Regions from separate parts of the Streptosporangium sp. NPDC000509 genome, predicted to be linked through region 1. Evidence: riboswitches for the same ligand, from Rfam matches in the RefSeq annotation. Region 1 holds a riboswitch; each other region holds the start of a gene.
The links. Region 1 has a riboswitch for S-adenosylmethionine ahead of ACFY3D_RS17365 (glutathione S-transferase C-terminal domain-containing protein). Riboswitches for the same ligand answer to the same signal wherever they lie in the genome.
Positions count from the first base shown of each region.

Region 2: linked by a shared signal. The riboswitch ahead of thrC (threonine synthase) and the one ahead of ACFY3D_RS17365 (glutathione S-transferase C-terminal domain-containing protein) in region 1 are both predicted to bind S-adenosylmethionine.
Region 3: linked by a shared signal. The riboswitch ahead of ACFY3D_RS11250 (aminotransferase class V-fold PLP-dependent enzyme) and the one ahead of ACFY3D_RS17365 (glutathione S-transferase C-terminal domain-containing protein) in region 1 are both predicted to bind S-adenosylmethionine.

Region 1 is NZ_JBIAYX010000008.1:322,037-329,629, reverse strand. It holds gene ACFY3D_RS17375 (ABC transporter substrate-binding protein) at 1-1,147, opposite strand, end outside; gene ACFY3D_RS17370 (FAD/NAD(P)-binding protein) at 1,144-2,901, opposite strand; gene ACFY3D_RS17365 (glutathione S-transferase C-terminal domain-containing protein) at 2,898-3,833, opposite strand; SAM riboswitch class IV at 3,873-3,985, opposite strand; gene ACFY3D_RS17360 (DUF402 domain-containing protein) at 4,038-4,559, shown strand; gene ACFY3D_RS17355 (ABC transporter permease) at 4,580-5,332, opposite strand; gene ACFY3D_RS17350 (ATP-binding cassette domain-containing protein) at 5,425-6,387, opposite strand; gene ACFY3D_RS17345 (TetR/AcrR family transcriptional regulator) at 6,488-7,222, shown strand; gene ACFY3D_RS17340 (enoyl-CoA hydratase-related protein) at 7,382-7,593, opposite strand, start outside.
Region 2 is NZ_JBIAYX010000028.1:25,919-33,511, forward strand. It holds gene ACFY3D_RS36305 (trehalose-6-phosphate synthase) at 1-813, opposite strand, end outside; gene ACFY3D_RS36310 (RNA polymerase sigma factor) at 1,078-1,635, shown strand; gene ACFY3D_RS36315 (S1 family peptidase) at 1,996-3,534, shown strand; SAM riboswitch class I at 3,778-3,918, shown strand; gene thrC (threonine synthase) at 3,933-5,222, shown strand; gene ACFY3D_RS36325 (MoaD/ThiS family protein) at 5,245-5,520, shown strand; gene ACFY3D_RS36330 (cold-shock protein) at 5,879-6,079, shown strand; gene groL (chaperonin GroEL) at 6,550-7,593, shown strand, end outside.
Region 3 is NZ_JBIAYX010000005.1:107,511-115,103, forward strand. It holds gene ACFY3D_RS11240 (acyltransferase) at 1-674, opposite strand, end outside; gene ACFY3D_RS11245 (NADH-quinone oxidoreductase subunit D) at 692-1,876, opposite strand; gene ACFY3D_RS11250 (aminotransferase class V-fold PLP-dependent enzyme) at 1,894-3,201, opposite strand; SAM riboswitch class IV at 3,254-3,369, opposite strand; gene ACFY3D_RS11255 (TerC family protein) at 3,612-4,550, shown strand; gene ACFY3D_RS11260 (cytochrome P450) at 4,570-5,769, shown strand; gene ACFY3D_RS11265 (SAM-dependent methyltransferase) at 5,790-6,824, opposite strand; gene ACFY3D_RS11270 (DUF2520 domain-containing protein) at 7,078-7,593, shown strand, end outside.

The DNA.
Region 1 (7,593 bases):
CGGTGCCCTGGTAGACGGAGTTGAGCACCGCGTCCACGTCGACGGCGTCGCGGAAGGCCTCGCGGACCCGCTTGTCGTCGAACGGCGGACGGGAGACGTTGAAGTAGTAGGAGAACGCGCTTCCGGAGTTGAGGCTGGTCTCCAGCTTCAGCTCGGGGTCGCTCTTGATGAGGCCGATCTCGGTGGCGGGCACGCCCTCGATCACCTGCACCTGCCCGGAGGTGAGCGCGCCGACCCGTACCGCCGCCTCGGACAGGAAGCGGTAGGTGATCTCGGCCAGGTGCGCCGGCCCCTGGTGGGCGGCGCCGGTGGGCGGCCATTTGTAGTCGGGGTTGCGCTTGTAGTGGACCTCCTGGCCGGGGGTGAACCGGTCGAGGATGAACGGTCCGGTGCCGACCACGTCGACGCCGCCCGCCTTGAGGTCCTTCGCGTTCTTCAGCGACTTCGGGGAGACCTGGCCCGCGTACGGGGAGGAGAGGAAGTCGAGGAACAGTCCGTCGGGGGCCTTGAGCGTGACCTTCAGGGTGTACGGCGCGGTCGCCTCGGCCTTCTCGAAGTTGCGCAGCTGGATGGCGCTGAGCGCGGCGTTGTAGCCGGGTGAGACGAGCTGGTCGAGGTTCGCCTTCACCGAGGCGGCGTCGAACTTCTCGCCGTCGTGGAAGGTGACGTCGTCGCGAAGTTCGAAGGTGTAGGTCAGGCCGTCCTCCGAGACCTTCCAGGACGTGGCCAGCCAGGGAAGGAATTCACCGTTCCCGCCCCGGGCGATCAGTGCGTCGAACTGGTTGTGGACCAGGAGGCGGGCCTTGTTCTGGCCCCACTGGTGCGGGTTGAAGGTGATGGGCTGTGTCTCCACCGCCCACACGAGCGACCCTCCGTCGCCACCGCCGTCCGCACCGGCCTTCGCGCTCGGGGCCCCGCTCTCGGCTCCGCACGCCGCGAGCGCCAGCACTCCGGCGAGCGTCAGGGCGCCCCATCGCAACTTCACGTTCTTCTCCTTGCGCTTCTGTACGACGTGCTTCTCCGCGGCGTGCTTCCGCACGGCGTTCTGTACGACGTTGTTCTGTACGGCGTGTTGTGCGGCGTTGTTCGGTACGGCGCGTCCGGCCGGCTCGACGACACGCCGGGTATGGCGATCGGAATGGTTCACGCGACGTGCCGTCTGATCTGGGTTCCGGCGGCCTCGGAGAGCACGATCCGGGCGAGGGCGTCGGCGTGGCGGAAGAGCGGGGCGTTGAGGCGGGGCCTGGCGAAACCGGCGGTGGCCCTGCCGCCCACGACCCACGGGCCGAGGGCGAACCTGCGGGGGTGCGGGCTGCCTGACCTGTCGAGCAGGCGGCGGTCCGCGGTCCGCACGTTCACCAGGCCCGACTCCTCGTCGAGCTCGCCGCGGTCGCGGAGCGCGCCGATGAGCGGGTCGACGGCCCGGCTCACGCTGGGTGCGGGCAGCCGGGCCTCGACGAGTGTGCCGGCCGCGACGCCGCCGGGCACGGTGGGGCTCTGTGCCCGCCAGCGTCCTTCGTGGTGGTCGACCTTGAGGTTCGCGCCGAGGAAGGTGACCACCCCGGCCCTGGCCAGGGCACGCATCTCCTCCAGCCGGGGTCCCGGCGGGCCGCTCGCGACGTAGCTGAAGAAGCCGCCGAACCACGGGTCGGAGATGCCGAGCTCGGCGAGGACGCCGTAGACGGAGAGCAGTCCGAGGATCATGGCGTGGTCGGCGCTGTGCGCGGGGTCGGAGCGCCGCTCCAGGTCGACGGCGAGATAGCCGTGCATCCACTTCTGCAGGCCCGCGTGGTCGCCGAACCGGATGCCGTCCAGCGGCCGGTCGAGCCGGTCGAAGTCGAGCCGGTCCGGGTGCCGGGGCACGGCCTGGCGGATCAGCTTGCGCATCCCGAGGCTGCGCCACTCCTCGGCCGCGAAGCCCTCCTCGAACTCCTCCCAGCCCAGCTTGACGCGCTTGGGGTGGGCGGTGATGAGCTCGTGGTAGTACGCGAAGGCCAGCTCCTTGGCGACCAGCGGCCACACGTCCTTGCGGAAGTCCCACGGTCCCTCGCCCAGCGCCTCGCGGGTGAGGAAGCGCGGCACCGGCGGGCGGGCGCCCTTGAAGGGGTAGCCGGTCTTGGAGTGGTACGGCACCCCGCGCCGCGAGCCCACGTGCAGGAGGGGCTCCCGCCCGCTGGGCAGGTAGACGAGCTCCCCGTCGTACTCGCGGACGAACCGGCCGCCCCGGCCCGAGGTGAGCAGCACCATCAGGTCGACGAAGGCGAGCCCCATCCCCCGTACGATCACCGGCTCCCTCGCGGGGACGCCGTCCAGGTCGAGGTCCGCCGCGTAGCCGGTGGGCAGGTAGCGCAGCCCCGTACGTGTGGCGAGGCGGGCCAGCGTGCCCTCCTCGCTCGTCGGGGTCACGTCGCCGTGGCCCTGGGCGAGGATCACCGCGTCGACCTCGATCGTCCTGCCGTCCTCCAGCCTCACCGCCTGGCCGCCGGGGACGTCGGCGAGGTCGACGGCGCGGGTGGCGTGCACGTGCACCCGGACGCCGCGCGGCGCGGTCGCCACCGCGCGGTGGAAGACGTGGGAGAGGTAGTCGCTCTGCGCGGGGCGGGTGGCGAACCTGCCGGGGTCTCCGCCGAGCCATTCGGCCAGCGTGGGTCCCGGGCGGATCGGTCCCTCGCACCGCACCGACTCGTCGGTGAAGAGCGTCACGTCGGCCGCGGTGGAGTTCATCCAGAGCAGGTCCGGCTGGTCGCGCCGCCAGACGCGCCCGCCGCCCGGCGGATGGGGGTCGATCACGTGGACGTCCAGCGAAGGCCAGCCGAGCAGGTCGGCGGCGTTGGCGCAGATCCGTTCCACCAGGCAGGTGCCCGTCGGTCCCGCGCCGACGACGGCGATCGAGGCGCTCATACGGCGGCTCTGCGGTGCGGCTCGTCCCAGTCGGCGTACAGCGGCTCGACCGGGACACGCCAGGTGTCGGTCTCGCCGTGCCGGGGGGAGATGACGGTGAAGTCGGTGTTCTCGCGGAAGGCGGGGTGGGCGTACAGGTCCCTGGCGTAGGCCCACAGGTTGGTGAAGGCGGTCAGCGGGCGCTCGCTGATCCTGGCCGCCGGGTTGTCGCTCAGGTCGAAGCGGAGCAGGGTCGGCCAGAGCCGTACGTCCGCCTCGGTGATTCCCGAGCCGAACAGGTACCTGCGGTCGGTCAGCCGGTCGTCCAGCTCGTCCAGGAAGGCGATCACCTCTGCGCGCGCCTCGGTGTACGCGCTCTCGGTGGTGGCCGACGCCACGCGGCCCGCCGCCGTGTTGACGATCTCGTAGATCCTCGTGTTGAGCTCGTCGATCTCCGGCCTGAGCTCCTCGGGGTAGAGGTCGGCCTCGGGGTCACCGCCGAACCGGGTGGCGAGGTCGATCGTGATGTCGGGGAAGTTGTTGCTGACGATGCGACCGCTCGTCCTGTCCCACAGGACCGGCACCGAGACGTGCCCGTCGAAGCCGGGCTCGGTCGCCTCGTACGCCTGCCGCAGGGTGGTGAAGCCGTTGACCGGGTCGGCCCCGCGCCGCTCGCGGAACGCCCACCCGCGTCCGTCGCGCTCGTCGTCGACGTAGGAGAGCGAGACCACGTCCTGGAGTCCCTTGAGGGAGCGCACGATGGCGGCGCGCTGCGCGTAGGGACAGACGGCCGCGACGTAGAGGTGGTAGCGCCCCGGCTCGGCGGGGAAGGCGGTTGTGCCGATCCGCCCGGTGAAGGGGTAGCGCAGGCCGGACCTGCCACCGGGCCGGTAGTGGCCGTGGGTGTCGAGGTCGACGGGGCTGGCGTAGTTCAGTGTGCTGCTCTTCGGCATCTGACGCTCCCGGACATGTCGTGGTGACCCCGGTGAGGGGGTCCGCGCTTGCGGCACGCCCACCGTGCCGCCTGGTCTCCCCCGGGGGCACCCCGCCGCGGTGCGAGGGTTGCCGGTCAGCCAGCCGGGGCTTCGCACTGACACTCTTAACCTATTTAGAAGGTAGGAAATACATAGATCTCTGTCAAGCCTTAATGTCGGGGAATGTCCTATGAGAGCGTGAACGTGGTCTACCGCAAGTACGACGGGTCACTGCACTGGCACCACCGCGGCCTGCTGCTCGGCGAGGACGAGCACGGGGTGTGGACGGGCTGCGTGGCCAACTCCAGCGGCCACAAGGGCGACGGCCCCGCGGTCGCCTGGCCGCATCCGTTCGTGATGCTCTTCCCCCGCGACGCCTGGTGGACGGCCGCGTTCAACACGGCACCGCACAAGCACGAGATCTACTGCGACATCTCCACGGTGCCGCGGTGGAGCGACGGCCAGGTCACCATGATCGACCTCGACCTCGACGTGATCAGGGTCCGCGAGAACCTGCTGAAGGGCCGCCGGAGCCGGGTCTTCCTGGACGACGAGGACGAGTTCGAGGAGCACCGGGTCAGGTACGCCTACCCGCCCGACGTGGTCGAGAGCGCCCGCGCCTCGGCCGCCTGGTTGATGGAGGCGGTCACCACCCGCACCGCCCCCTTCGGGGACGCGCCGCACTGGCTCACCCTGGTCAGCTGAGCGCGTCCCCTCCGGATACCTCAGCGGGCGCGGTCGCGGAACAACCTGCCGGACAGCAGCGCCGAGACCAGTAGGAAACCACCGCACCAGGCCAGCGCCTTCCACGGGTCGCTCCCCACGGGCCTGTCGAGCAGCAGGCCACGCACGGACTCGATGATCGGCGTGGCCGGCTGGTTCTCCGCGAACCCGTGCAGCCACGTGGGCATGGTGTGGACCGGAACGAAGGCGCTGCTCGGGTAGGGCAGGAACATCACCACGAAGGTGAAGCCGCCCGCGGCCTCCGGCGTCCTGGCCAGCAGGCCGACCACGGCCGAGACCGCGGAGACGGCCAGGACGAACACCACCAGGATGCCCGCCGCCGCGGCCCAGCCCGCCAGGTCCGCGTCCGCCCGGAAGCCGAGCAGGAACGCGACGACGAACACGATGACGAGCGAGGTGAGGTTGCGCACGGTGCTGGCGGCCACGTGCCCGCCCAGGAACGCCCCTCCGCCGACGTCCATCGACCTGAACCTGTCGACGATCCCCCGGCTCATGTCCTGGCTGACGGCGACCGCGGTCAGGGAGGCGCCGTAGGAGGCGCACATGACGAGGACGCCGGGGACGGCGTAGGTGACGTAGTCGGTGCCGGTCTGGATCGCGCCGCCGAACAGGTAGACGAACATCAGCATGATCATGACGGGCAACAGGAACGAGGTGATCAGCGCGTCGAGGTTGCGCAGCGACAGGCGGACGGCGCGGCCGGTCATGACCGGCCAGGCGACGAGCTCAGACACCGGCCCTCCTCCCCTCGCACTCGACGACGGGGCAGGACACTCGCCGCTCCTCGCTTGTCGAGACGTCCATCGAGACGTCCATCACCGTGAGGTCAGACACCGGCCCGCTCCTTGTCCGTCGGATTGTCCGTCAGGTTGTCCGTCAGGGCGAGGAACGCGTCGTCGAGCGTGGCGCCTCGCACGGTGAACCTCTCGACCGCGGAACGCCCGGAATCCACCTCGTCCAGCAGGGCGCGGATCTGCGCGGCGCTCCCGTCGGTGGCCGCCTCGACGGTGAGTCTGGCGGGATCGGCGTGCACGGCACGCGCCCCGAGCAGGCGCGTCACCTCGGCGAACGAGCCGGCGTCGGCCAGCACGAGGTTCAGCCGCCAGGCGGCGACCCTCGCCTTGAGCTCGTCGGCGGTGCCCTCCGCCACCACCCGTCCGCCGTCGAGCAGCGCGATCCTGTCGGCGAGGCTGTCGGCCTCCTCCAGGTACTGGGTGGTGAGGAAGACCGTCGTCCCCGAGTCGGCGAGGCGGGTGATCACCTCCCACATCGCCTGCCTGCTCCGCACGTCGAGCCCGGTCGTCGGCTCGTCGAGAAAGATCACCGATGGTGCGCCGACGAGCCCGGCGGCCAGGTCCAGACGTCGCCACATACCACCCGAGTACGTGCCGACCCGCCGCTTTCCCGCCTCGACCAGGTCGAACCGCTCCAGGAGCTCGGCCGCCCTGCGGCGGGCCCCCGCGCGTGACAGGCCGGACAGGCGGCCCATCATCCGGAGGTTCTCCTCACCGGTCAGCAGTTCGTCGACCGCCGCGTGCTGGCCGGTCAGGCTGATGGCGCGGCGCACCCGGCGGCGGTCGCGGACGACGTCGAACCCGGCGACCGTGGCCCGTCCCCCGTCCGGCCCGACCAGCGTCGCCAGGGTGCGTACGGTCGTCGTCTTGCCCGCCCCGTTGGAACCGAGCAGGGCGTACACGCTCCCCCTGGCGACGCGCAGGTCGACGCCCTTCAGTACGGCGACCCTGCCGTAGGACTTGGTGAGGCCGACCGCCTCTATCGCTGTTTCCACTACCCCTCCTGTGTATGGCGTACGCTCTACTGTTTATGGCATACACGATATTGCGTAAGGTATACACTCACACAAAAGGACGGTCAAGCCCGGGAGCGCGATGGAAGTGCCGGAGAGCGTGGAGATCGCCTGGGGCCTGCGTGAGCGGCCCGGCAAGGGCCCCAAACGCAGCCTGAGCCTGGAGCACATCGTGGAGGCCGCCCTGCGGGTGGGCTCCGCGGAAGGGCTCGCCGCGGTCTCGATGAGCAAGATCGCCGCCGAGCTCGACGTCTCCACGATGGCGCTCTACCGCTACGTCTCGTCCAAGGGCGACCTGCTCATGCTCATCACGGACGCGGTGCTCGGCCCGCCTCCCCCGCTCCCCGAGCCGGGCGACGACTGGCGCCAGGGCGTCCACCGGTGGGGCGCCGCCATGCGCGTCGCCCTGCAGCGACACCCCTGGTCGCTGCGCATCCCCATCACCGGGCCGGGGATCATGCCCAACCACGTCGCCTGGCTGGAGACCGGACTGCGCTGCCTGCGCGGCACCGGACTGAACGCGGACACGAAGCTCGCGGCGCTGCTGCTGGTCAACGGCTTCGTCAGGACCGAGGTGGCGCTCCTCGCCGACCTCCAGGACGCCCTCGACACCTCCCAGGTCACCGACGAGGAGGCGCTGTCGGGCTACAGCAGGTCACTCGCCAGGCTCACCGACGCCCAGCGCTTCCCCGAGATCCACGAGCTTCTCGAAGCCCGGGTCTTCGACAAGCCGGGCGGCGAGGACGACGAGTTCGCCTTCGGCATGGAGCGCATCCTCGACGGCCTCGCGGTGCTCGTCACCGGACCGGCCACCTGATCGTCGGCGACCGCACACCGCCCACGCCGTGACCGACACCCCGGCGCCCTCCGAGGCCGCCCACGTCACGCCCCCGTGCGCGCCGGAAACCCGGTGACGTTCCTGCCCGGTGAGCGGAATGCCGCCGGACACGCCACCGGGGCCCACGAGGCTGCCGGGCTACAGCGGCGGGAAGTCAGGGGCGCGGCGCTCGACGAAGCTCGCGACGCCCTCGACGAAGTCCGGCCTGGCGAAGGATTCGGCCATCAGGCGCTTCGCGGCCGACTCCGACGCCTCCAGGCTCTGCTGCCAGTCACCCCAGACCTGACGCTTGATCACCGCCATCGAGGCCGGGGAGCTGTGCGTCGCGAGCTCGCGGGCGTAGGCCAGCG
Region 2 (7,593 bases), on a different contig from region 1:
GGCCATGTGCGACTCCACGTCGGGCTCGGAGGCGCGGGTCCACAACGCCTTGCCGTCCACGCCCAGGCTGTGGGTGCCGATCCTGGTGGTCCTGCCCGCGTGCGTGACCGTACGCTCCCCGCGGTCGACCCGCGCCCCGAGCACCGCCTCGCAGCAGTCCATGAACGCCCCGCCCCAGCGGTCGGTGAGGAAGCCCGCGTGGTCGGCGCCGAGGATGCCTTCGAGGAGCTCGGTCGCCACGTCGTCGGGGAGCAGGCTGAAGTATTCCGGCGGGGCCCACGGCGTGTGCGAGAAGTGCGCCACCCGCAGGTCGGGGCGCTCCCCCCTGAGCATCGCCGGGGCGAGACTCAGGTGGTAGTCCTGCACCATCACCCGCGCCCCGTGCGGGGCCTCCTCGGCCAGCGCCATCGCGAACGCCTCGTTGTAGGCCTGGTACGACTCCCACTCCCTGCGGAACCTGGCGTCGAAGTGCGGCCGGTTGGGGGTGTCGTAGAGGAGGTGGTGGACGAACCACAGGGTGGAGTTGGCGACCGCGTTGTAGGCGCGGTGGAAGGTCGCCGGGGGGATGTCGAGCATCCGCACCGTCCCGGTGTCGTAGCCCGCCTGGTCGAGCCGGCCACCGGGCGCGAGCCGCACGGCGCTTCGGTCGCCGTCGGACAGCGCCGCGCAGACCCACAGGGCGTTGACGTCCCTCGCGACCTCCGACAGGCCGGAGACCAGGCCGCCACCCCCTCTGCGCATGGACAGTGAGCCGTCCTCGGAGAGGGTGAAGGAGACGGGGCCGCGATTGGAGGCCACCAGGATCGCGCTCATGAGATCCCTTCACTGGCTGGGGACACGCCTGTTTTCGAAGGTTAACCGGCACCGCAGCGGGGTGTCCTCGCCCTTCGGGTCATCGAAAGAACGGTGTTCAACGAATTGTGTCAGCTCTTGTCGGCAGGTGAAGTGATGAGGCTCGACGTATCACCTTTTTGGCGGCAAGAAGGGGAGGGCTTTGGCAGGGAGGAGGGGAGGGGCGCCGTCCGAGGGCCGGACCATAGGATGTCCAGCGACCGTGACCGCTGATGGGGGCCCGTGATGGCGCTGGACGAGACGACCGAGGACCTGGCCCGATCGGCCGCCCAGGGCGACCACCGCGCGCTCGGTGAGCTGCTGAGGCGGATCGAGCCCGCCGTGCTCAGGCACTGCGGCCGGATCCTTCCCTTCAGGCAGGACGCCGAGGAGGCCTGCCAGGACACCCTGCTCGCGGTGGCGCGCAACATCGGCCGTTTCGAGGGGCGTGCCCGGTTCAGCACCTGGCTGCACATCGTGACCGCCAACTGCGCGAGGACCACCTATCGCTCGCTGAAGCGCCGCGCCGCCGAGCAGAGTTCGGACGAGCTGCCGCTGCAGAAGCCGGACGTCGCCCGGGTGAGCGTGATCGCCGGGTCCCGGCTGGACCTGCTCGACGCGATGGAGGCGCTGGAGGCCGAGAAGCCGGAGCTCGCCCAGGCGCTGGTGCTGCGTGACATCTGCCAGCTCGACTACAACGAGGTGGCCGAGCAGCTCCGGATCCCGCTGGGCACCGCGAAGTCGCGCATCCACCAGGCGCGCAAATACGTCCAGGGAGCCCTGGGCGACGCCTACGGCTTCTGATCCCGGTCTCGACCCCCGGGCTGCTTCGTCCCGACTGCCCTGACCTCTTTGCCCGATTACGGCCAGTCGACGTCCGGCATCGTTATCCGGTGCCGGACACGCGGGTCGTGAGGATCGACACCGAACCGGGCAATGGAGTCCGTCCGGCCCGGGTCTGATCTCGGACGCCCGGTTTGGGAGGGGAGTCCGGTTCTGGAAGGGCCGGGGCCGGTGGGAACCGTTCGCGAACACCTTCCGCGTGGTACGCGGCTTCGGCGGCCTTGTCTGATCTAAAGTGGCGTTGCCCGCGTCACGTGATCAATGGGTGACATGCGGTGATCTCCCCTCGCGCTTCACAGGCAAAGGTCGAGGAGAACCCACATGTCCCGCAGACACGTCCTCATCGCATCATGCGCCCTGACCGCGACCGCGCTCGCCCTGGCCGCCGTACCGGCCGGAGCCGAGCGTCAGGTGGCGGGTGCCCCGGCCACGCGCGCCATCCCGTCCGCCGACGCGGCCGTACCGATCGTTTCGGCCGCGCTGAAACCGCCGCCCGGCATGCTGAAGGCGCTTGAGCGCGACCTCCGGCTGACCCCGGCCGAGGCTCGCGAACGCCTGCTCAACGAGGCCCGCCTCACCCCGATCGCGTTGCGGATGGCCGAAAGACTCGGTCCCCGTTTCGGCGGCGTCTGGCTTCGGGGAACCACCGCGGACACTCTGATAACGGCCACCACCAGTGGCACCGATGTCCCCTCGATCCTCGCGGCGGGCTCCGAGGCCCAGGTCGTCCCCAGGTCGCTGGCGGAGCTCAACGAGATCAAGACGAAGCTCGACCTCTCCCCGGATTTCTCGCGGCACGTGGCGAGTGTGCGTTATGTCGACGTGAAAAGGAACAAAGTACTCGTCCTCTCCCTGAACCCCGAGGCGGCCGAGGGCGTCGTCCTGGACAGTGACGTGGACGAGGACGCGGTGCAGGTGGTGCCCACCGCCGAGGCTCCTCTGCCCCTGTACGACCTGGTGGGCGGCAACGCCTACTACATCGGTTCCACCAGCCGCTGCTCGATCGGCTTCCCCGTGCTCAAGGGCACCCAACCGGGCTTCGTCAGCGCGGGCCACTGTGGAAAGGCCGGCGACACCACCACCGGCTTCAACCGAGCCCCCCAGGGTGTCTTCCAGGCGTCGACCTTTCCCGGCAACGACTACTCCTGGGTCATGGTCAACGCCGACTGGACCCCCACCCCGTCGGTGGACAACGGCCAGGGCGGCGTCGTGTCCGTCGCCGGAGCCACGCCCGCCATCGAGGGGGCCTCGGTCTGCCGGTCCGGCTCCACCACCGGCTGGCACTGCGGCCTCATCCAGCAGCGCGGCGCCAGCGTCACCTATCCCCAGGGCACCGTCTCCGGGGTGACCCGCACCAGCGTCTGCGCCGAGCCAGGGGACTCGGGCGGCTCCTTCATCTCCATCGACCAGGCCCAGGGTGTCACTTCCGGCGGCTCCGGCGACTGCGACCAGGGGGGCACCACCTACTTCCAGCCGGTCGGCCCGATCCTCACCGCCTACGGCCTGACCTTGAGGACCGTCGCGGGCAATCAGCCACCGCCGGTCTTGGGCACCTGCACCGGCTTCCCGAACACCTACACCGGCACCCTCGCCAACGGCGCGACCGCCTACCAGCCCAAGGGCCGTTACTACAGGTCAACCACGGGGGGCGTCCACTCCGCCTGTCTGACCGCTGAAGGCAGCGACTTCGACCTGTATCTGCAGAAGTGGGACGGCAGGAGCTGGGCGGCCGTCGCCACCTCTGACGGCCCAGGCGCCAACGAGAAAATCTCCTACACCGGCACGGCAGGCTACTACCGATATCGGGTGGTCGCCGCAGCCGGCTCCGGCTCCTACACCCTCGGATTCAGGGTGCCGTGACTCGTTCCCAGGCACCTTCGGCGGGCCGTGTCCGGCGCTGACCCGAAGGGGTGAGGCCCCCGCCTGGCGGGGGCCTCACCCGCTTGTGCGTGGTGCCCGCCGCGTGTCTCGCGGTCGGCGGCCCGGTTCCGGTTGTCCGCTGGATAACACGCCGTATCTCGCACAGTGAGACACGAAGTCAGGAGGACGGTGGGGCGAGGTAGAGTGCTCAAGACCTGCGCGTCAGGTTTCCAACTGAATATCTGCTCATCCAGAGGGGTGGAGGGACCGGCCCTGCGAAGCCCCGGCAACCATCCCGGTTCACGACCCGTGATCTGAACGAGGTCGACCGGGACAGGTGCCAATTCCGGTCTGTGACCAGGGTGGTCCAGACGAAGATGAGGGAAAGGCCTCGCTTCATGGCGCTCGCAACCACTGAGAACACCACCTCCTCCGCTCGTGCCGACGGCGCGCGCGACCGGCGCTTCGGCCCCGCCGTGGCGCTGTCCTGCCGGGAGTGCGGTGCCCGCTACGACCTCGGCCCCAGCTTCGCGTGTAGCGAGTGTTTCGGGCCCCTTGAGATCGCGTACGACTTCGGGCGTGTGACCCGGGAGCGGATCGCCGAGGGGCCGACCAACATCTGGCGCTACCGCTCGCTGCTGCCCGTCCCCGAGGACGTGGCCGCCAAGCCCAACATGGCGCCCGGCTGGACCAAGCTCGTCAACGCCGGCAACCTCGCCCGCGAGCTGGGCATCCGCTCGCTGCACGTGAAGGACGACTCCGGCAACCCCACCCACTCCTTCAAGGACCGCGTGGTGGCCATCGCCGTCGAGGCGGCACGCAACTTCGGTTTCCACACCCTCTCCTGCTCCTCCACGGGCAACCTCGCCGGCGCCGTGACCGCCGCCGCCGCGCGGGCCGGGCTGGACGCCTGCGTGTTCATCCCCTCCGACCTGGAGCAGGCCAAGATTGTCATGGCCTCCGTGTACGGCGGCAGGCTCATCGGCATCGAGGGCACCTACGACGACGTGAACCGCTTCTGCTCCGAGCTCATCGGCGACGAGCTGGGCGACCAGTGGGGCTTCGTCAACGTCAACCTCCGGCCGTACTACGCGGAGGGGTCCAAGACGCTCGCCTACGAGATCGCCGAGCAGCTCGGCTGGCGTCTTCCCGACCAGATCGTCATCCCGGTCGCCTCCGGCTCGCAGCTCACGAAGATCGACAAGGGCTTCAAGGAGCTGATCGCGCTCGGCCTGGTCGAGGACAGGCCGTACAAGATCTTCGCCGCCCAGGCCGAGGGGTGCTCCCCGGTCTCGGCCGCCTACAAGGCGGGTCATGACGTGATCCGGCCGGTCAAGCCGGACACGATCGCCAAGTCGCTCGCGATCGGCAACCCGGCCGACGGGCCGTACGTCCTGGACATCGCCCGCCGCACCGGCGGCGCGGTCGAGGACGTCACCGACGCCGAGATCGTCGACTCGATCCGGCTGCTGGCGAGGACCGAGGGCATCTTCGCCGAGACGGCGGGAGGCGTCGTCGTCGGGGTGCTGCGCAAGCTGGTCGCCTCGGGCACGCTCGACCCCGACGCCGAGACCGTGGTCCTCAACACCGGCGACGGTCTCAAGACCCTGGACGCGGTGGCCGCGGAGGCGCGCCCGACCGCAGTGATTCGACCCTCTCTTGACGCATTCCGTGCGGCTATCGCCTAGAAATCGTGAAAGGTACTGAATTATGAGCGTTTCTGTGCGGATTCCGACGATTCTCCGGACTTGCACCGATGGTGCCGCCGAGGTGAACGGAGAAGGCGAGACCCTGCGCGATGTTCTTCAGAAGCTCGACGCGGACTTCCCGGGGATCGGTGCCCGGATTCTCGATGAATCGGGAAAGATCCGACGTTTTGTCAATGTCTACGTGGGGGATGAGGATGTCCGTTTCGCCGACAACCTCGACACGGCGACGCCCTCCGGTGTTCAGATCTCCATCATCCCGGCGGTGGCCGGAGGCTGACTCCTCCGTCCTGACGCGGCCCTGACCGCCTCGCGTCGCACCGCGTCATCCCCAGGGGAACCCGCGAATCCACGGCACCCGCCCGGCTCCGGCCGGGCGGGTGCCGTGTTTTATGACAGAAGCTCATATTTGTCGCGTGCACGAATAATGTAACCCCTGACTAACTAGTAGTGATGATGAAACTTTCTCCTCGTGATAAAAGCTCTCGTAAAGAGGTAGTTTGGTGCTTGACTCTGTTGCCCGACCGCTTCCCACAGGTATGGTCGGAACGATCGACGTGGCGAAGTCCGCCCCGGAGATTGGGGACTTCGCGAGAGGAATGGGCGTCGTCCTTTAAGACCAGTAAGAGGAGTCGCAAGTGGCGCAGGGCACCGTCAAATGGTTCAACGCGGACAAGGGCTACGGCTTCATCGCGGTAGACGGTGGTAAGGATGTGTTCGTCCATTACTCCGCGATCATGATGGATGGCTACCGCGCCCTGGAGCAGGGGCAGCGGGTCGAGTTCGAGATCACCCAGGGGCAGAAGGGTCCCCAGGCGGAATCCGTCCGGGCGGTCTGACGCGGCCGTTTCATGAATTCGCAGGGAGGATCCGGCGGGTCCCGAGGTGTCGCGGTCCGCTGAACCCCCACCGCCCAGGCCCGGCTCGCCCTCATCCGGCGAGCCGGGCGTTCGTGTCGTTCGGGCATGCGCCAACAACGGCAATGACGCCAGTGCCCGCCAGTGCCCGACAGTGCCCCCAAAGGCCCCAATGACGCCGATGATGACGTATCGCGTACGCCGACGTGACGCGGGATCTTCGCGGACGTGACGTGAAGCTGAAGATCGTCCCACGCGCGGCCCAGGTCAACGGGGCGCGGCTTGCACTCGTCGGGGTAGAGTGCTAAACAGATTCTTGGCACTCACGCATAGAGAGTGCCAATCCTGGATCGAGGCGATGGGGCCCGCCGAACGGAGTCGTGGGCCCACATGCCGTCGCGGGCGTCGGCTCGGTCCGGTGTAAGCCACCCTTTCTCTGGGAGGTTAGCCGTATGGCAGCCAAGATGATCGCGTTTAACGAGGACGCCCGGCGCGGTCTCGAGCGTGGCATGAACCAGCTCGCGGACGCCGTCAAGGTGACCCTCGGCCCCAAGGGCCGTAACGTCGTGCTGGAGAAGAAGTGGGGCGCCCCCACCATCACCAACGATGGTGTCTCCATCGCCAAGGAGATCGAGCTCGAAGACCCGTGGGAGAAGATCGGGGCCGAGCTCGTCAAGGAGGTCGCGAAGAAGACCGACGACGTCGCGGGTGACGGCACCACCACCGCCACCGTGCTCGCCCAGGCTCTCGTACGCGAGGGTCTTCGCAACGTCGCCGCCGGCGCGAACCCGATGTCCCTGAAGAAGGGCATCGAGGCCGCCGTCGAGCGCGTGTCGGAGGAGCTGTCCAAGCTCGCCAAGGACGTGGAGACGAAGGCGCAGATCGCCTCCACGGCGTCCATCTCCGCGGGCGACCCGCAGATCGGCGAGATGATCGCCGAGGCGATGGACAAGGTCGGCAAGGAAGGCGTCATCACCGTCGAGGAGAGCAACACCTTCGGTCTCGAGCTTGAGCTCACCGAGGGCATGCGCTTCGACAAGGGCCTCACCTCGATGTACTTCGTCACCGACCCGGAGCGTATGGAGGCCGTCCTCGACGACCCGTACATCCTCGTCGTCAACTCCAAGGTGTCCGCCAACAAGGACCTGCTCCCGGTTCTCGACAAGGTCGTGCAGGCCGGCAAGCCGCTGCTGATCATCGCCGAGGACGTCGAGGGCGAGGCCCTGGCCACCCTGGTCGTGAACAAGATCCGTGGCCTGTTCCGCTCGGTCGCGGTCAAGGCACCCGGTTTCGGTGACCGTCGCAAGGCGATGCTGGGCGACATCGGCATCCTGACCGGTGCCCAGGTCATCAGCGAGGACCTCGGCCTGAAGCTGGAGTCCACCACCCTGGACCAGCTCGGCCGCGCCCGCCAGGTCATCGTCACCAAGGACGAGACCACCATCGTCGACGGTGCCGGTGACGCCGAGCAGATCGCCGGCCGGGTCAACCAGATC
Region 3 (7,593 bases), on a different contig from region 1:
ACGTCGTAGTGCCGGTGCAGCCAGAGCGAGATCGGCAGCAGGGCGATCAGCACGAGGTAGACGCCGATGAACCAGAGCGGGCTGATGACGAGCAGGACCACGCGGCCCATCCACTCGATCCCGAACGCCCACGTCACGATCACACCGAACACGATCCAGGTCCCGGCGAGCGCGAGCGCGGGGATCGCGAGGCTCCGGATGCGCCGCCACACGAAGGTGCCGATGCCGACCCCGCGCTCGCAGGCCCGGTTCCACGACAGGAGGTGGACGTATCCGCCCACGTAGAAGAAGAGCGGCAGCACCTGCAGCAGCCAGGTGAGGATCCACAGCCCCGAGGTGAAGCCCAGCGGGCTCGTCGGCGAGGGGCCGTCGGGCCCCCACTGCAGGATCGTGAACGCCCAGTGCCAGACGACCACGACGATCAGGCTGAGCGCGCGCAGCCAGTCGACGTAGCGGTCCCGCCGCGGCCCGTCCGTGGCGGGAGGTACCTCGGCCGGTACGGAATCCGAGGGCGCGGTGCTTCCGGAGCGGCTCTCGGTGGTTTCCGAAGTCCCAGAGGTTCCTGGTGTCCCTGGCGTTCCGGGGGTTTCCCGGGATTTCGAGGCGGAGGGCGCGGGAGGAGGTGTGGAGGGTACAGGGGTCGCCCTCTCCTGGTCTCCACCGGATTCGATCATGCGGTTGCAACCGTGCCTTACTTGTCGATGTCGCCGACGACGAAGAACATCGAGCCCAAAATGGCGACCATGTCCGAGACCAGGTGGCCGGGGAGCATCTCGCGCAGCACCTGGACGTTGTTGAAGGAGGCCGAGCGGAGCTTCATCCGCCACGGCGTCTTCTCCCCGCGCGAGACCAGGTAGTAGCCGTTGAGGCCGAGCGGGCTCTCCGTCCAGGCGTAGGTGTGGCCCTCGGGCACCTTCAACACCTTGGGCAGGCGCTGGTTGACCGGCCCCGGGGGCAGGTCGACGAGCCGCTTCACGCAGGCGTCGGCCAGGTCGAGGGAGACCTTCACCTGTTCGAGCAGCACCTCGAACCGGGCGTGGCAGTCTCCCGCCGACCGGGTGACGACCTTCACCGGCACCTCGCCGTAGGCGAGGTACGGCTCGTCCCTGCGCAGGTCGAGGTCGACGCCGGAGGCGCGGGCGATCGGGCCGCTCACGCCGTACTGCATGATCGTCTCGCGGTCGAGGACGCCCACCCCGCGCGTGCGGGCGAGGAAGATCTCGTTGCCGGCGATCAGGTTCTCGATGTCGGGCAGTCGCCGCCGCACGTCGGCCACGGCCTGGGCGACCCGGCCCGTCCACCCCGCGGGGATCTCCTCCTTGAGGCCGCCGACCCGGTTGAACATGTAGTGCATGCGCCCGCCGGAGATCTCCTCCATCACGGCCTGGAGGGTCTCGCGCTCCCGGAACGCGTAGAAGACCGGGGTGATCGCGCCGAGCTCCAGCGGGTAGGAGCCGAGGAACATCAGGTGGCTGAGCACCCGGTTGAGCTCGGCCATCAGCGTGCGCGTCCAGACCGCCCTCGCCGGCACCTCCATGCCGAGCATCCGCTCCACCGCGAGCACGACGCCCAGCTCGTTGGCGAACGCCGACAGCCAGTCGTGCCGGTTCGCCAGCACGATGATCTGCCGGTAGTCACGCACCTCGAAGAGCTTCTCGGCGCCCCGGTGCATGTAGCCCACGATCGGCTCGGCGGAGCCGATCCGCTCCCCGTCCAGCGTGAGCCGCAGCCGCAGCACACCGTGCGTGGACGGGTGCTGCGGCCCGATGTTGAGGACCATGTCCTCGGTGGCGAGCTCCTTGCCGTCCGCCCCCCGTACGGCCTCGGCTCCAGCCCCCATCCCCACGCTCAGCTCACGGCGCGCGCCTTCAGTCATAGGGCCATGCTGTCACGTCAGCCGCGCGAGACAAGATCCCGCAGGGCGCCGATCAGTCGGTCGACGTGCTCGGAGGTGGTACCGATGCCGATGGAGGCGCGGACGGCGGAGGCGGTGACGTCGTCGCAGCCGCCGTCCTTGGCGCCCAGCAGGTGCCGTACGAAGGGGTGGGCGCAGAACTTGCCGTCGCGGACCCCGATGCCGTAGTCGCCGGACAGGGCCTCGGCGACCTCGCGGGCGGTGAAGCCGTCCACCACGAAGGAGACGATGCCGACGCGCGGGTGGTCCGGGCCCCACAGGGACAGCTCGTGGACGCCGGGGACACCCGCGAGGCCCGCCCTCAGGCGCCGGAGGAGGTGCTCCTCCTCGCGGACCAGCGGGGTCCAGCCGGTGGCGGACAGCGCGTCGCAGGCCGCGGCGAGCGCGATGGCGCCCAGCACGTTCGGGGTTCCGGCCTCGTGCCGCGCCTCCGGGTCGTCGTGCCACTCGGTGTCGTCGTCGTTCACGGCCTTCACCGCGCCGCCGCCCCGCAGGTACGGCTCGGCGTCGGCGAGCCAGTCGGAACGGCCGATCAGCGCGCCCGTGCCGAACGGCGCGTAGAGCTTGTGGCCGGAGAAGACCACGTAGTCCAGGTCGAGGGCCGTCAGGTTGAGGCGGCGGTGCGGGACGAGCTGCGCGGCGTCGACGAGGACGCGGGCATCGTGGCGGTGGGCGATGTGGGCGAGCGCCGCGATCGGCCACAGCTCCCCGGTGACGTTGGAGGCGGCGGTCACGACGAGCAGCTTGGGGCCGTCGATCGAGGCGAGGGCGTCGTCGACGGCGCGGACGGCCTCACCGGGGAAGGCGGGGGCCGCGAGCCGCACGACCCGCTCCCAGGGCAGCAGCGAGGCGTGGTGCTCGGTGTCGAAGACCACGGTGGTGGTGCCCTCGGGCAGGCTGCGGGCCAGCAGGTTGGTCGCGTCCGTGGTGTTGCGGGTGAAGATCACCGAGTCGTCGGGGCGGGCGCCGACGAAGGCCCGCACCGTGTGCCTGGCCTGCTCGTAGCGGGCCGTGGTCAGCTGGGACGCGTACCCGGCGCCGCGGTGGACGCTGGAGTAGGCCGGGAGCGCGGCGGCGACGGCGGCGCTCACCGGCTCCAGACAGGGGGCGCTCGCGGCGTAGTCGAGGTTGGCGTAGCGGACGAGCCTGCCGCCCCTGACCGGGACCTCCAGGTCCGAGCCGAGCACGGCCGGGATCGGCCGGTCACCGGACGCGCGGGTCTCGGGGACGGCGGTGGTGGCCGGGGTGACGGGGGTGGCGGGGGTGCCGATCGTGAGGGTGGACACGCCATGGCTCCTTCGAGGTCATCGGACCCCAACCCATGGCATAGGTGCCTGGAGCCCGCGCTTGCCCGGCACACCTCGTGCCGGACCAGGTCCTCACCCGGGGCACCCCGCCGCGGACGCGAGGGTTGCCGGCCAGCGAGCCGGGGCTTGTCACTGGCACTCATGACCTACGGAGGCACTATAACCGACGTCCCGCGGTGGCCCGCAAGTCCGAAAGGTGATCAACCCGGTGTCCGGGGCGGGAGCGAGCGCCTGGGCGCGTCCGGCGAATTGACGGCGAAGTTGTGATGAAAGGAAGGAACTCGGGGCCTTTCCCGGTCGTCCTGGAGTCAGCCGAAGAAGGTCAAGCCGGCTGGATGATCGCGCGTTCGAGCGTTGGCCGAAGAAATCGGCCGAAGAAGGAGAAGGCCATGGATTGGGTCACCAACCCCGAGATATGGATAGGTTTTTTCACCCTTGTCGCCCTGGAGATCGTCCTGGGGATCGACAACATCATCTTCATCTCGATCCTGGTGGGCAAGCTCCCGCCCGCGCAGCGTGACAGGGCACGCAAGATCGGTATTTCCGTCGCCCTGCTCAGCCGTCTCCTCCTGTTGTTCGCGCTGTCGTGGGTGGTGAGGCTCACGACGCCGATGTTCGAGGTCTTCGGGCAGGGGATATCGGGGCGCGACCTGATCCTGATACTCGGAGGCCTGTTCCTGCTGGGCAAGAGCGTCCACGAGATGCACAGCAGCCTGGAGGGGGACTCCCACCACTCCGAGGGCAAGGTGTCGGCGTCCTTCACCTCGGTGATCATCCAGATCATGATCCTCGACGTCGTCTTCTCGCTCGACTCGGTGATCACCGCGGTCGGCATGGTCGACGAGCTGGGCGTCATGATCGCGGCCGTCATCGTCTCGGTCATCGTGATGCTGATCGCCTCAGGGCCGATCAGCCGCTTCGTGGACCGGCACCCGAGCATCAAGATGCTCGCCCTGTCCTTCCTGGTGCTGATCGGCGTCGTGCTCATCGCCGAGGGGTTCGAGCAGCACATCCCCAAGGGCTACATCTACTTCGCGATGGCGTTCTCGCTGCTGGTGGAGCTGCTGAACATCCGGATGCGCGGCAAGGCGGGCAGGCGTAAGCCGGTCGAGCTGCGTTCTCGCTACGGTGCCGAGGACCAGGCGGGTCGTACGGACTCGGTGGACGGCACGGACCGGAAGGACTCGGTGGATCCTACGCACCGGGCCGGCTCGGAGGCGTCGGCGGTCGCGGTGCCTCAGGGGGTTCCGGCGAGCCAGACCGGTCCCGCGGACGGAGTGGATGAATCATCTAAAAAGGGAAATTCGGACAAGCGGCCCGACTCCTGACCAGGATTACGATGATTACGTGCGCTTTGATCCCTGGAATCCGGAATTCGTCGCCCACCCCTACGACGTCTACGACGAGCTGAGGCGGGAGCGGCCGGTCGGCTTCTTCGAGCCGACCGGCCAATGGCTGGTGGCGAGGCACGCCGACGTCAACGCGCTGCTGCGAGACCGCAGGCTCGGCCGGTCCTACCTGCACGTGGCCTCGCACCAGGAGTTCGGCAGGCCGGACGACCCCGAGTTCCAGGACCCGTTCTGGCGGGTGATCAGGGCAGGGATGCTCGACGTCGAGCCGCCGGTGCACACCAGGCTCCGGCGGCTGGTCTCGAAGGCGTTCACCCCCCGCATGGTCCAGGCCCTCCGCCCCAAGATCGCCCGCATGGCCGAGGAGCTCGTGGACGTCTTCGTCGAGCGCGGCGGAGGCGACCTGATCGCCGAGGTCGCCGAGCCGCTCCCGGTCACCGTGATCGCCGAGATGCTCGGCATCCCCGAGGCCGACCGGCACCTGCTGCGCCCCTGGTCGGCCGACATCTGCGGCATGTACGAGCTCCAGCCGTCGGTCGAGGCCCAGCACACCGCCGTACGGGCGGCCGAGGAGTTCTCCGCCTATCTCGTCGAGCTGGCCCGCGCCCGAAGGGCCGACCCCGGTGACGACCTGATCAGCGCGCTCGCCCTGGTGGCCGACGAGGGCGACCGGCTCACCGAGGAGGAGCTGGTCGGCACCTGCGTGTTGCTGCTCAACGCCGGACACGAGGCCACCGTGAACGTCACCGGCAACGGCTGGTGGTCGCTCTTCCGCAACCAGGCGGAACTCGACCGGCTCCGCGCCGACCACACCCTGCTGCCCACGGCGATCGAGGAGCTGATGCGCTGGGACACCCCGCTGCAGATGTTCGAACGCTGGGTGCTCGAGGACGTCTCGGTGGGCGGGATCGACATCCCGCGCGGCTCCGAGGTGGCGCTGCTGTTCGGCTCGGCCAACCGCGATCCCGAGGTCTTCGCCGACCCCGCCCGCCTGGACGTGGGCCGGGCCGACAACCCGCACATCTCCTTCGGCGCCGGCATCCACTTCTGCCTCGGGGCGCCGCTGGCCAGGGTGGAGCTGATCGAATCCTTCGGCGCCCTCCTGCGCAAGGCGCCGAAGATGGAACTCGTCACCGAACCCACCTGGGGTCCCGGCTACGTCATCCGGGGCCTCACCGCCCTCGATGTGCGGGTCTGAACCGGTCCGGAGCGGCGCTCTCAGTGGCGGCTCTGAGAGAGCCAGCCGAAGCCGCCGAGGCCGCCGGGGGCGATGAGCTCGGCCTCCTCGGAGGCCCTTGTGAGGGCCCGCAGGTAGCCGCGCGGGTCGTTTCCCGCCTGCTCGACCGGCGGACGGCTCCCGGTGACGCCCAGGGCGCGCAACGCCTCGCGCTGCGTGGTCAGCGCCGTCGTGACGGCTCCGGCGCTCTCGCCGGAGGCCGCGCAGGCGTCGAGCGCCACGTGGGCGGTGATGTCGCACGACCCGTCGGGCACGGGCGCGACCGTCGCTCCGTCCCGGTATCCGGCGAGCGTGCCGTACGGCGGCCGGTCGTCCAGCGCGTGGGAGTAGTCGATCGCGATCGCCCGGCCGCGCGCCAGCCGTACGATCACCGAGGCCCACGCCCTGTCGCGGGGCCTGCCGATCTCGGCACGCTCGCCGGGGACCCGCATCCGCCACCAGCGGGCCAGCCACGCGAGATCCGCCTCGGAGGGGCTGTCACCGAGCCGCTCCTCACCGTTCGTGATGTTGACCAGGACCAGCCGGGGGCCGTCGGCCGTCTGCTCCACGATGTCGACGGGGACGTTGTCGAGCCACTCGTTGGCGATCACCAGCCCGTGGATCCCGTCCGGCGCGGCCTTCGCCCAGACGATCTCCTCGGGCAGCGCCGAAGGCCGGGGCGCCAGGTCGACCGCGGTGACCCGCAGTCTCGACCGGAGCGCGGGCGGCGCCGCGGCGAGCACACCGGCCGCCAGCCTGCCCTCACCGGCGCCGATGTCGACCAGGTCGAGCACCTCGGGGCCGCCCAGAGCCTCGTCGATCGCGGCCAGCTCGCGCAGCACGGCCTCGGCGAAGACGGGGGAGGCGCCGACCGAGGTCCGGAAATGGCTGGAGGGACGCTCCCGGAGATAGAAGCCGCTCTCGCCGTAGAGGGCGTGCTCCATCGCGGCACGCCAGGTGAGCCACACGCTCTCAGACGCTACCCGCCGGGGCGAGGGAACGAGATCGACGCGCGCCGACGCTTCGAGTGAGTGCATGACCGCATTCTGTCATCGGTTTGCACGATCCTTGTCGACGCCACGTCGGCGCGTCGCCGTCCGAATCACCGTATGGGCCGGGTTTCCGGGCTCTTTCGTGGGTCACGTACGCTCCCGGTGTGCCCGATCCGGGCATACCGGGAGGAGATGTCGCCTCCGTTGCCGAACACGCGTCTTGACGCGGTCGCGACAGCACGGCCCGTTACTCTGGTCAATCGGGCACGGAACCCACATGGTCGAAGGACGGGACGTCATGGACGCAGTCGATCGCCCGGCACGGCTGGCCGTCGGAGTGGTTGGAGCGGGCAAGGTCGGTTCGGCGCTCGGCGCCGCGCTCGTCAGGGCGGGGCACCGGGTGGTCGCGACGAGCGGCGTCTCCGACGCCTCCAGGGAGCGGGCGGTCGAGCGGCTCGGGCTCGTCCCCGCGAGACCCGAGGACGTGGTGGCGGGCGCGGATCTCGTCCTGCTCACCGTCCCCGACGACGTACTGCCGGACCTGGTCTCCGGCCTGGTGGAGACCGGTGCCGACCTGCGCGGCAAGCTGGTGGCGCACACCAGCGGCGCGTACGGCCTCGCCGTGCTGAACCCGGCGATCAAGGCCGGGGCGCTACCGCTCGCGCTGCACCCCGTGATGACCTTCACCGGCCGCGACGACGACCTGCGCCGCCTCACCGGGATCTCGTACGGGGTGACCGCTCCCGACGCGCTTCGCCCGGTGGCCGAGGCCCTCGTCATCGAGATGGAGGGCGAGCCGGTCTGGATCGCCGAC